2 regions of the Solibacillus sp. FSL R5-0449 genome follow, and region 2 is predicted to be linked to the other one. Evidence: predicted binding sites of a transcription regulator. Region 2 holds the regulator's gene; the other holds the start of a gene.
The links. The regulator LexA, encoded in region 2, represses DNA repair genes until DNA is damaged. The targets are predictions, from matches to a motif close to CGAACATATGTTCG.
Positions count from the first base shown of each region.

Region 1: MKY27_RS15280 (carbohydrate kinase) is a predicted target of LexA. The motif match lies at 4,288-4,301, and genes of this name have one in related genera.

Region 1 covers NZ_CP150239.1:3,038,485-3,044,181, reverse strand. Annotated here, with positions in the region: gene MKY27_RS15310 (GNAT family protein) at 1-26, shown strand, start outside; gene MKY27_RS15305 (carbonic anhydrase) at 84-653, opposite strand; gene MKY27_RS15300 (hypothetical protein) at 816-1,016, opposite strand; gene MKY27_RS15295 (aminopeptidase) at 1,177-2,412, opposite strand; gene motA (flagellar motor stator protein MotA) at 2,605-3,405, shown strand; gene motB (flagellar motor protein MotB) at 3,389-4,144, shown strand; gene MKY27_RS15280 (carbohydrate kinase) at 4,318-5,406, shown strand; gene MKY27_RS15275 (pseudouridine-5'-phosphate glycosidase) at 5,406-5,697, shown strand, end outside.
Region 2 covers NZ_CP150239.1:2,176,692-2,182,388, reverse strand. Annotated here, with positions in the region: gene glnA (type I glutamate--ammonia ligase) at 9-1,343, shown strand; gene MKY27_RS10905 (gamma-type small acid-soluble spore protein) at 1,459-1,875, opposite strand; gene MKY27_RS10900 (DNA alkylation repair protein) at 2,119-2,826, shown strand; gene MKY27_RS10895 (5'-3'-deoxyribonucleotidase) at 2,905-3,450, shown strand; gene MKY27_RS10890 (gamma-glutamyl-gamma-aminobutyrate hydrolase family protein) at 3,566-4,261, shown strand; gene lexA (transcriptional repressor LexA) at 4,345-4,968, opposite strand; gene MKY27_RS10880 (LysM peptidoglycan-binding domain-containing protein) at 5,129-5,476, shown strand; gene MKY27_RS10875 (recombinase family protein) at 5,463-5,697, shown strand, end outside.

The sequences.
Region 1 (5,697 bases), 860 kb from region 2:
GGGAATACAGAGGAACTATATCATAAAAAAGCGGGAGTACTCATTCATTCGGATGATGAGGGCTCCCGCTTATTGTTTATTATTTATTTTTGATCGACTGTGCCGTCAGTAACTAAATCCAGCTTTCCTGTTGCAGGGTCGATAATAAGACCATGTACCGGAACACCTTTTGGCATTAATGGATGTGTTCTGACTAAGTCAACACTTTTTAGTACACTTGTTTCAACATCCCCAAAACCGCATAACCATTCTTTTAAATCAAAACGAGCGTAATTGATAACATCGATCGTTTCCTGTTTAACCCCGCGTTCAAGCATATGACCAATCATGACATTCGGATCAACTGCACTCATCCCGCAGTCATAGTGGCCGATAATGTAAACTTCATCCGCCTGTAACTCATAAACTGCTACAAGTAAACTACGCATAATCCCGCCGAATGGGTGATTTACGATAGCACCTGCACTTTTTACAACTTTGACATCCCCGTTGCGCAAGTTCATTGCTTTAGGCAGTAATTCAACTAAACGCGTATCCATACATGTTAAAACAACAATTTTTTTATCAGGATATTTTGTTGTAGCGTACTGCTCGTATTGTTTTTCATCTACGAATTTTCCGTTAAACTCTAAAATTGTTTGTAATGCAGACATTTGTTCTTCAAACCCCTTTCGATTCTTTTATATTTTAAAATATTTTTTAGATAATTCAAATAAATGCGCACTATTAAGGCTAAATTTCTACTAAAAAGAGAGAAGTATCGCAAAAATCCGCTATCAAAAAAACAACCACTCAATCGAGTGGTTGTAAAAATATTAATGATGATGGTGACCATCCAATGATTTTTCGTTTGGCGCAAATGTGTTTGCCTTTGAATCTACTATAACAGAGTCGTGTGATTGTAAACCAATACGTAAGTACATAATAAACATAAATAAGAATACAAGAAGTATTACCGTAAATCCTAACACTATCGTATAGAAGTCAGATAAGAACGGATAATGGTGATCGAACATTATAAAAACTCCTCTCTATTTTAGTGATAACAATCATTAACCAATTATAACCTAATAAATTGGAACATTGTAGGGGAATTTAGTTAGTTAATGTAGAAAAAATTGTAAATATGACAACATCTTGAAAATTAATTATTTGGCAATAATACTGAAACAGCTGTTAAAATGCCCAGTTTCCATTACGGAAAACTGGTTCAGCTTGTCCGTCTGCTGTAATTCCATCAATATTCATCTGTTCAGAACCGATCATGAAGTCAACATGTGTAATGCTTTCGTTTAGACCGTTAGCTTTTAACTCGTCACGTGACATTGTCTTTCCGCCTTCAATACAAAATGCATAGGCACTGCCGATTGCCAAGTGGTTTGATGCGTTTTCATCGAATAATGTATTGTAGAATAAAATATTCGACTGTGAAATTGGAGAATGGAATGGAACAAGCGCCACTTCTCCTAAATAATGCGAGCCTTCATCTGTAGCAACAAGATTTTTTAACACTTCTTCACCTTGCTCGGCCTCAACTTTAACAATGCGCCCGTTTTCAAATGTTAGCTTGAAGTTGTCGATAATATTACCGCCATAGCTTAATGGCTTTGTACTAGACACATACCCGTTTACACCATCTTTATGCGGTACTGTGAAAACTTCTTCAGTCGGCATATTTGCCATGAACTCATCGCCTTTTTCATTGACACTGCCTGCACCACACCATAAATGACCTTTAGGCAGTTCGATCGTCAAGTCCGTCCCGGGAGCTGTATAGTGTAATTTCGCATAGTTTTTATTGTTTAAGTAATCAACCTTTTCATGCAGGTTATCATTATGCTGTGCCCAAGCTTCAACCGGGTTGTCCAGATCCGCACGTGTCGCTTTAAAGATGGCATCCCATAATGCATCTGCTTGCTTTTCTTCCGGTAACTCAGGGAATACTTTGCTAGCCCATTGTTTTGATGGAGCAGCGATTACCGTCCAGCTGATTTTGTCTGACTGAACATATTGACGGTACTTGTTTAATGCAGTACCAGAAGCTTTCTGGAATGCTGCAATTCGTTTTGAATCGATCCCTGACAGCAAATCAGGACTTTGAGATACGATGCTCATAAATGCCGCACCTTGTTCAGCAAGCCATTCACGTTCCTGCACTTTCCAAGGAGGGAAGAAATCGAAAGAATCTTCCGGTGCCAACTCATATCGAGCACGTGTAATTTGATCATCTGTATAATCTACAAATACTTGTTTTGCTCCAACTTCATAAGCGATTTTTGTCACTGCCTGTACAAAAGGTGCCGATTCGATGGAAGCCGCAATATACAAATATTGATTCGGCTGAATATTGACACCGATTTTTACTGCCAGTTCTGCGTATTTCGTTAAATTTACTTCAAACATAGAATTCATTGATTCATTCCTCCAATAATTATCTTAAAAATTAGTTAATTCCCAACACAATAATAGTCATATTCCAGCTTAGAAAAGAACAATAATGTGTCAAAAACAAAAAAATCTTCTTACAACTAGTGTAAAGGAAGTTAATAAAAATTTAAATATACCGAAATAAAGAAAAGACATCGTAATTTGGAGGTACTACATATGGATATATCATCAGTTGTTGGGATTATCATCGCCTTTATCGCCCTGTTAGTAGGGATGTTCTTAAAGGGCGTTACACCGGAAGTGTTAATAAACCCTGCTGCGATTTTAATTATTATTTTCGGTACGATTGCTGCAGTAACAATCGCTTTCCCGATGAAGGAACTAAAAAGAGTTCCAAAGCTGTTCAAAATCTTATTTTCTGAAACAAAACTCGCAAGTGATATCGACTTGATCAAAATGTTTTCGCAATGGGCTGACTTAGCTCGTCGTGAAGGACTATTGGCGTTAGAAAGCAAAGCTGCTGAAATTGAAGATCCGTTTTTAAAAAATGGTCTGACATTAGCGATCGATGGTCAAAACGCTGACTATATTCGCGATGTGTTAACAGAGGAAGTTGAAGCGCTTGAAGATCGCCATGCAAGTGGAGCAGGTATTTTCTCGCAAGCAGGTACATATGCACCGACACTTGGGGTACTGGGTGCTGTAGTCGGTCTTATTGCCGCATTAAAAGATATGTCTGATATTGATAATTTAGGTACGGCTATATCAGCTGCTTTTGTTGCAACATTATTAGGGATTTTCACAGGTTATGTTTTATGGCATCCATTTGCCAACAAGCTAAAACGTAAGTCTGCTGTAGAAGTGAAGCAAAAGATGATGATGATTGAAGGAATTTTATCCGTACTTGAAGGTGAAGCACCTCGTGTAATCGAGCAGAAACTGGCTTCATATTTAACGATGGAAGAACGTAAGCAAATTACCGAAAGCGGGGCGGGTGGCCTTGGCAAAGAAGCGTAAAAGACATAAAAAGCATGAGGAGCATATTGACGAGTCCTGGTTAGTACCTTATGCAGATATTTTAACTCTGTTATTAGCATTATTTATCGTACTATTTGCATCAAGCTCAGTGGATGAGCAGAAATTAGAGCAAATGTCAGCAGTATTTAATAATATTTTTACTGGTGGTACAGGAGTAATGGATAACCCAGCTATTATTCAATCACCGGATAGTACGCCACCAACAGGAATATCCAAATATATGGAGGATCAGGAACGCCTCCATGAAACGCAAAACCGTGTGGACGAGTTTATTGCGATTAATGAGCTCGAAGATCAGTTTGAAACGAAAATGACAGATGAAGGATTATTGATTACAATCCGGGACAGTATTTTATTTGATATGGGGCGAGCGGATGTAAAGGCGGAATACAATTCCATTGCCGATGAGCTTGCTCAATTATTAATGTTTGATCCACCGCGTAATATTGTTATTACAGGTCATACAGATAATGTACCGATTAAGACACCGGAATTTGATTCTAACTGGGATCTGTCGGTTATGCGTGCGGTAAACTTCATGAAGGAAATTGTTTCGGGCAATGAAAGACTGGATTCCAAATACTTCAGTGTTAAAGGCTTTGGAGAATTCCAGCCGATTGCTACAAATGATACAGCAGAAGGCAGAGCTAAAAACCGTCGTGTTGAAGTGCTCGTACAGCCGCGTATAGCAGAAAATGGCGATATAATCGTTGAATAATGAGAAAGCTGTTTGGAAGGGTAAACCTTCTGAACAGCTTTTTTTGTTGATTCATAACTCATAATAGAAGAAAGTACTTCCATACTACTTGGAAGGAAAAATTAATGTTAATTTGACATTTTTTGAACAAAAGTTTATAATTAGAAACAAATGTTTGATTCGAGGTGATAAAGTTGAATGAAAAGGAAAAATTAATTTTTCAATTAATAAAAAGAAATCCCTACTTATCACAACAGGAAATGGCAGAACAACTTGGTATGTCCAGGCCGGCGCTTGCCAACATGATTTCATCGCTCATAAAACGTGGAGAAATTTTAGGACGTGCCTATGTTTTGCCGGAAAAAAATCAAATCATTGCAATTGGTGGTGCCAATATCGATCGTAAATTCACTATTGAGCAAAATGTCCAGCTGGGGACTTCCAATCCTGCTGCGGTTACAGAATCTGTAGGCGGTGTAGCCCGTAATATCGCAGAAAACTTAGGACGTTTAGGCAACCGTGTTTCCCTTATTACTGTAATGGGTGAAGATCATGATAGTGCATTTATTGAACAAAATTGTAAAAGTATGATGAATGTGGATTTAGTAGAGAAATTAAGCGATTATAATACAGGTTCCTATACAGCAGTACTTGATAATACGGGCGAACTTGTAATATCAATGGCAAATATGGAGATTTATGATCAGCTGTTGCCGAGTATTTTAAAGAAGCACGAAGCAATATTACAAAATGCCAGCTGTATTGTCATTGATTTAAACAGTCCACTGGAGACAGTAGAATATATTAGGAAATTTGCAATAGAGCGTAATATCGCATTGGCGGTTATCCCTGTTTCTTCACCTAAAATGAAGCATATGCCGCAAGATCTGAACGGTATACGCTACTTTATTTGCAACCGTGATGAAGGGGAAAGCTATTTAAATGTGAAGCTGGATACATTCAGCCATTATGACAAGGCTGTTAATATGTTGATGCAAAAAGGAGCGGAACATGTTGTTCTCACTTTAGGCGAGCACGGAGTTATGGTAGGTAATGAAGGCAAGGTAGTACATTACAAGGCCATTGCAACGAGAAATATAGTAGATGTTACCGGTGCCGGGGACGCATTTGTCAGTGCATTTTTACACGGTGTATTAAACGATGAGGTGCTTGAAGAGGCAATCCAGCTCGGGTTGATAAATGCATCGAAAACTTTACAATCAGATAAAACAGTTCGTGAAGATTTAACAAAAGATAACTTACTTGAATGGAGGAATTTATAATGGAACAATATTTATCATATTCACAAGAGGTATTAGAAGCTAAAGAGAAAGGCTTACCGATCGTCGCATTGGAATCAACAATTATTTCACACGGTATGCCGTATCCACAAAATGTACAAACAGCTCGCGAAGTGGAACAAATCATTCGTGATGGCGGTGCAGTGCCGGCAACAATCGCATTAATCGATGGAAAAATTAAAATCGGTTTATCTGATGAAGAATTAGAAATGTTCGGTAATGCTCAAGGTGTAGCAAAAACAAGCCGTCGTGATATCGGCTATTTACTTGCAA
Region 2 (5,697 bases):
GGAATTTAGTGGGCAAATATACAAAAGACGATATTAAACGTCTAGTAGAAGAAGAACAAGTAAAATTCATCCGTTTACAGTTTACAGATATTTTAGGAACAATAAAAAACGTAGAAATTCCTGTGAGCCAACTAGATAAAGCATTGGACAATAAAATGATGTTTGATGGTTCATCAATCGAAGGTTTTGTGCGTATTGAAGAATCAGATATGTACTTATATCCGGATTATGATTCATTCATGGTCTTCCCATGGACAGCTGAAAAAGGGAAAGTAGCACGTTTCATCTGTGATATTTACAACCCGGACGGCACACCATTTGCTGGCGATCCACGTAACAACCTGAAACGTGTATTAAAGGAAATGAAAGAGCTAGGATTCACGGATTTCAACTTAGGGCCAGAACCGGAGTTTTTCTTATTTAAACTGGACGCTAAAGGCGAACCAAGCTTGGAAGTAAATGACCACGGCGGTTATTTCGACTTGGCACCGACAGATTTAGGTGAAAACTGCCGTCGCGATATCGTATTGGAACTAGAGGAAATGGGCTTTGAAATTGAAGCATCTCACCATGAGGTAGCACCAGGACAACATGAAATTGACTTTAAATATGCGGATGCAATTACAGCTTGTGATAATATCCAAACATTTAAATTAGTTGTTAAAACAATTGCACGTAAACACGGTTTACATGCAACATTCATGCCAAAACCTTTATTCGGTGAAGCCGGATCAGGAATGCACTTCAACGTTTCATTGTTTAATGGAAAAGAAAATGCCTTCTTTGATGAATCTACTGAATTGGGTCTATCTGAAACAGCGATGCAATTCATGGCAGGTATACTTGACCATGTTCAAGGTTTTACGGCAATTACAAACCCGACAGTAAACTCTTATAAACGTTTAGTACCAGGTTATGAAGCACCATGTTACGTAGCATGGTCTGCACAAAACCGTTCACCATTAATCCGTATCCCTTCTTCTCGCGGCATTTCAACACGTGTAGAAGTTCGTTCGGTCGATCCATCAGCAAATCCATATTTGGCGATGGCTGTAATTTTAGAGGCTGGTCTTGAAGGAATTCGCAAAAAATCAACACCACCACCAGCAATCAACCGCAACATTTATGTGATGAGTGAAGAAGAGCGTAAAGCAAACGGCATCGATAACTTGCCTGCAGCTTTAGACGACGCTTTAAACTTACTTGCAAAAGATGAAGTTGTTCAACGAGCATTAGGCAACCACATCTATGCTAACTTTAAAGAAGCGAAAGAAATTGAGTTCGACATGTACCGTTCAACTGTCCATCAGTGGGAACGCGACCAATATATGAAAATGTACTAAGAAGAAAGCGCTGGAGCAAAAACTCCGGCGCTTTTTTGCGTAGTATGATGTTGAGGTCTGTTTCACATAATGAATGACAAAGAAACCGGCAATAACATGCCGGTTCTAAACTTTTTTATTTATTGCCGTTTTGGAATTTGTTCTTACCAAATTGTCCCGATGCTTGTTGTTTTTTAGCTTCGGCCTGCTGGTTTTGCTGTTTCACTTGGTTAACATCTGTTTCCATGCCGAACTCAGCGCCCATTGAAGAAAGCTTCTTCTGTAAACCGCTGTTTGCGAACAAACCGGAAGCTTGTTGCTTTTTGGCTTCAGCCTGCTGGTTTTGCTGCTTCACTTTGTTTACGTTAGTCTCCATCCCGAATTCAGCATTCAAGGAACTTGATTGCTTTTGTAAAGCGCTGTTAGCAAATAAACCAGAAGATTGTTGCTTTTTAGCTTCAGCTTTTTGGTTTTGCTGCTTTACTTGATTAACGTCCGTTTCCATACCGAATTCGACGTTTTTATTATTGATGTTGTTTTTATTTTTTGACATCAATATCACCTCCTGAAATTATTCTGTTCAGAGGTTGTTTTATTATGCGGTTAAATAATTTGCCAATTTTTAAAAAGGAGATTGAATCTTGCCTATTGGTGCTGTATATATTAACCAAATACTGTTTAAAATAGAATAGGAATCAACTGTACTGATTATTGAGAAGAACGTTATGTATGACGGACGATTACATCATATAATAGTAAGTGACAAATAATTTTACTAATGTAAGAGGAGGAAATTATGGAACTCGATACAATGATGCAAGAGTTAGAGGCTCTTGGAAAAGAACGTACGAAAAAGATCTATATGTCCAATGGAGCAAAGGAGCCGTTGTTCGGTGTAACGATCGGCTCAATGAAACCGTTCGTAAAACAAATAAAAATAGATCAGGACCTGGCTGAAAAACTCTATGCCACAGGCAACTATGATGCAATGTATTTTGCAGGTATCATTGCAGATCCGAAAGCGATGACTGAGGAAGATTATGAACGCTGGATAAAGCAGGCCTATTTCTATATGATTTCTGATTATGTAGTTGCCGTAACATTGGCGGAATCCGATATTGCGCAAGAAGTAAGCGATAAATGGATTGGCAGTGGTGAAGATCTGAAAATGTCGGCGGGTTGGCATTGTTACTGCTGGCTGTTAGGCAATCGTAAAGACGAGGAATTTTCAAAGGAAAAGTTAATGGGTATGCTTGTGTATGTAAAACAAAATATCCATAAGGCACCTCAACGCACTCAAGTGGCGATGAACAATTTTGTCATGACGGTTGGTGTTTCATTTAAACCTTTACATGAAGAAGCCATGCAAATTGCAAACGAAATCGGTCCAATTGAAACGAAACGTGAAGGGAAAAAACCGGGTCTGCTCCATGCTTATGCGGAAATTGAAAAGCAGGTGGAAAAAGGGCGGATCGGTTTTAAACGCAAATATGTACGTTGTTAATTGTAAAGAGTTATACCTTGTTTTTTCACAATAAAATTGTATAAACTAAAATCAGAAAATTTCAAGGAGGCTTATTACATGAAAAAAAGTATTGCTATCGATATGGACCAGGTGCTAGCTGACTTTTATTCGAAATTACGTGTTACATATAACGAAAATTTCGGAACAAATTTTACAGATGAAGAGTTTCTTCGGACAACTCAGCGTGATTTGCCTCGAGAAGATGCGAAAAAATTGTTTGCTTTATTAAATGAGCCGGACTATTTCAGGGATTTAAAAGTGTTGGATGAAGACGCAATTGAAGTTATTCAAGATCTGCAGGAGCATTATGAAATTTTTATTGCGACAGCTGCTATGGATGTACCGGGATCATTTACAGCGAAATACGAGTGGTTAATGGAGCATTTACCTTTTATTAAAACACAGAATATTGTATTTTGCGGTAATAAGGCGGTTATACATACCGATTATTTAATTGATGACAGTCCGCGTCAGCTAACGGCATTCAACGGAACGGGGATTTTATATTCGATGCCGTACAATCGCTCAGAAGAAGGCTTTATGCGTGTCCATAACTGGAAAGAAATAAAAGAATACTTTATAAAACAAATGGAAATTGTTTGAAAATCAAAGGGTTGCGAAGATGCAATCCTTTTTTATTTTTGTAGTCATTTAGTATAACGAAATAGTATAATTTAAATTATTGGAATTATCTATAAATTTTAAGGAGATAGAAATAATGAAACCGATGATTGGATTAACAATGTATGATTTTGACAAGAAATTGGATATTAACAATGCGTATTTGACTTCAATTGAACAGGCGGGAGGTATTCCCATCTGTATTCCGAATGCTACAGAAGAAAACGTGGATGCATTATTAAATATAATCGATGGCCTTGTTTTAATCGGGGGAGCCGATATCGACCCATTGCTGTTTAATGAAGAACCGCACCGCCATATTGGAAGTGTTGTAAGAAAACGAGATGACAGCGATCTTTTATTAATGAATGAGGCCTATAAAAGACAAATGCCTATTCTAGGAATTTGCCGCGGACAACAGATTATGAATGTAGCATTTGGGGGGACGATTATTCAGGATATCCCATCCCAAGTGGAGAATACAATTTTACATAAACAACCTTCAAAGCGCGGGGAATTGGCACATACGGTTGAAGTAAAGACATCCAAATTCAAAGAAATTTTTAAAGAGGACTCATTCCGTGTCAATACCTTTCACCATCAATCGGTCGGAAAGCTTGGGGAAGGGCTCGTCATTTCGGCTGTTGCGAAAGACGGGATCATAGAAGGGATAGAACATGCATCACATCCGTATTGTGTCGCGGTACAATGGCATCCGGAAGAGTTGGCTCCAATTGGAGACGTTTATGCACAGCGCTTATTTAATGGCTTTGTAGAAGCATGCAATAAATAATGGAAAGCTCAGTCGTCAACGGCTGGGCTTTTTAGTTTGAAAATAAAAAACTTGCCGATTCTATTAGAATGGCAAGTTTATAATTAATGGATATTTCGATAGAGGCCGACTACTTTACCTAAAATAGAAACCTGGTTGACAATGATCGGTTCCATTGAGCTATTCTCAGGCTGTAGACGGAAATGAGTTTTTTCTTTGTAAAAGCGCTTGACTGTCGCTTCATCGTCTTCCGTCATAGCTACAACAATCTCTCCATTGTTCGCAGTCGACGTTTTTTTAACGATGACATAATCCCCATTTAAAATACCGGCTTCAATCATGGATTCTCCCATAATTTCAAGCATAAACAATTCCTCTTCCGGTGAGCCGTAAGCATCAGGTAACGGGAAATATTCCTGAATATCCTCGATTGCAGAAATAGGCAGACCAGCTGTAACTTTACCGATTAACGGAACATGAATGACGCCTTGTTTCGCGATGTTCATCTCTTCCTGGTCCAATATTTCAATGGCACGCGGCTTAGTAGGATCACGGCGGATAAGCCCTTTACTTTCTAAACGAGCTAAATGCCCGTGGACAGTTGAACTGGAAGCTAAACCGACTGCTTCTCCAATTTCGCGAACTGATGGCGGATAGCCTTTAGCACGAACTTCCTCTTTTATAAAAGTTAGAATAGCTTGCTGCCGTTTTGAAATTTTTTGTGTCAACTAACTCACCTCTTTATCATGCTATTTTTCTTAAGGTAAGTATAGCAGTATGCGAACATGAATGCAAACATAAGTTCGAAAAAACGGTTGACAAAAACATATGTTCGTATTATTATGAGAACAAACATTCCGAACATACATTCGAAAGAGGGTTTTTCTAATGAAAAAAGGTAAATTAAATGGCTTCACATCAATGTTTCTACTATTCTCTGTACTCATGATGGTTTTATTCATGATGCAGGATGATAAAATTGAATTATACGAACACGTAAGCATAGAACATGGTGATACTTTATGGTCGTTGGCAGAACAATATCGTGGTAAAATGGCTAAGCATGATTGGATCAATGAAGTAAAAAAGGAAAATGGAATGCTGGATGAAAAAGTTGTTTTAGGACAAGTATTGGTTGTACCTGTAGAAAAAAATTCACAATACATTGCTCAGCTGAATGAATCCTCCGATATGCAAACGATTAAAGTGGCGAGAGGGAACAATGATAAAAACTAAAGCAGTAATATATTGCCGTGTCAGCACGGATAAAAATACACAAGAAACATCACTAGTACGTCAGCAGGAGGAGCTGACAAAATACGCAAAAACATTCGGCTATAAAGATGTGGAGATTTTCAATGATCAGCATAGCGGCTATGATGTTGATCGAGACGGATTGCTAGATATGCTTGACTATATGAAAGAGTACGGCATTAAAGCACTATTTGTACAGGACG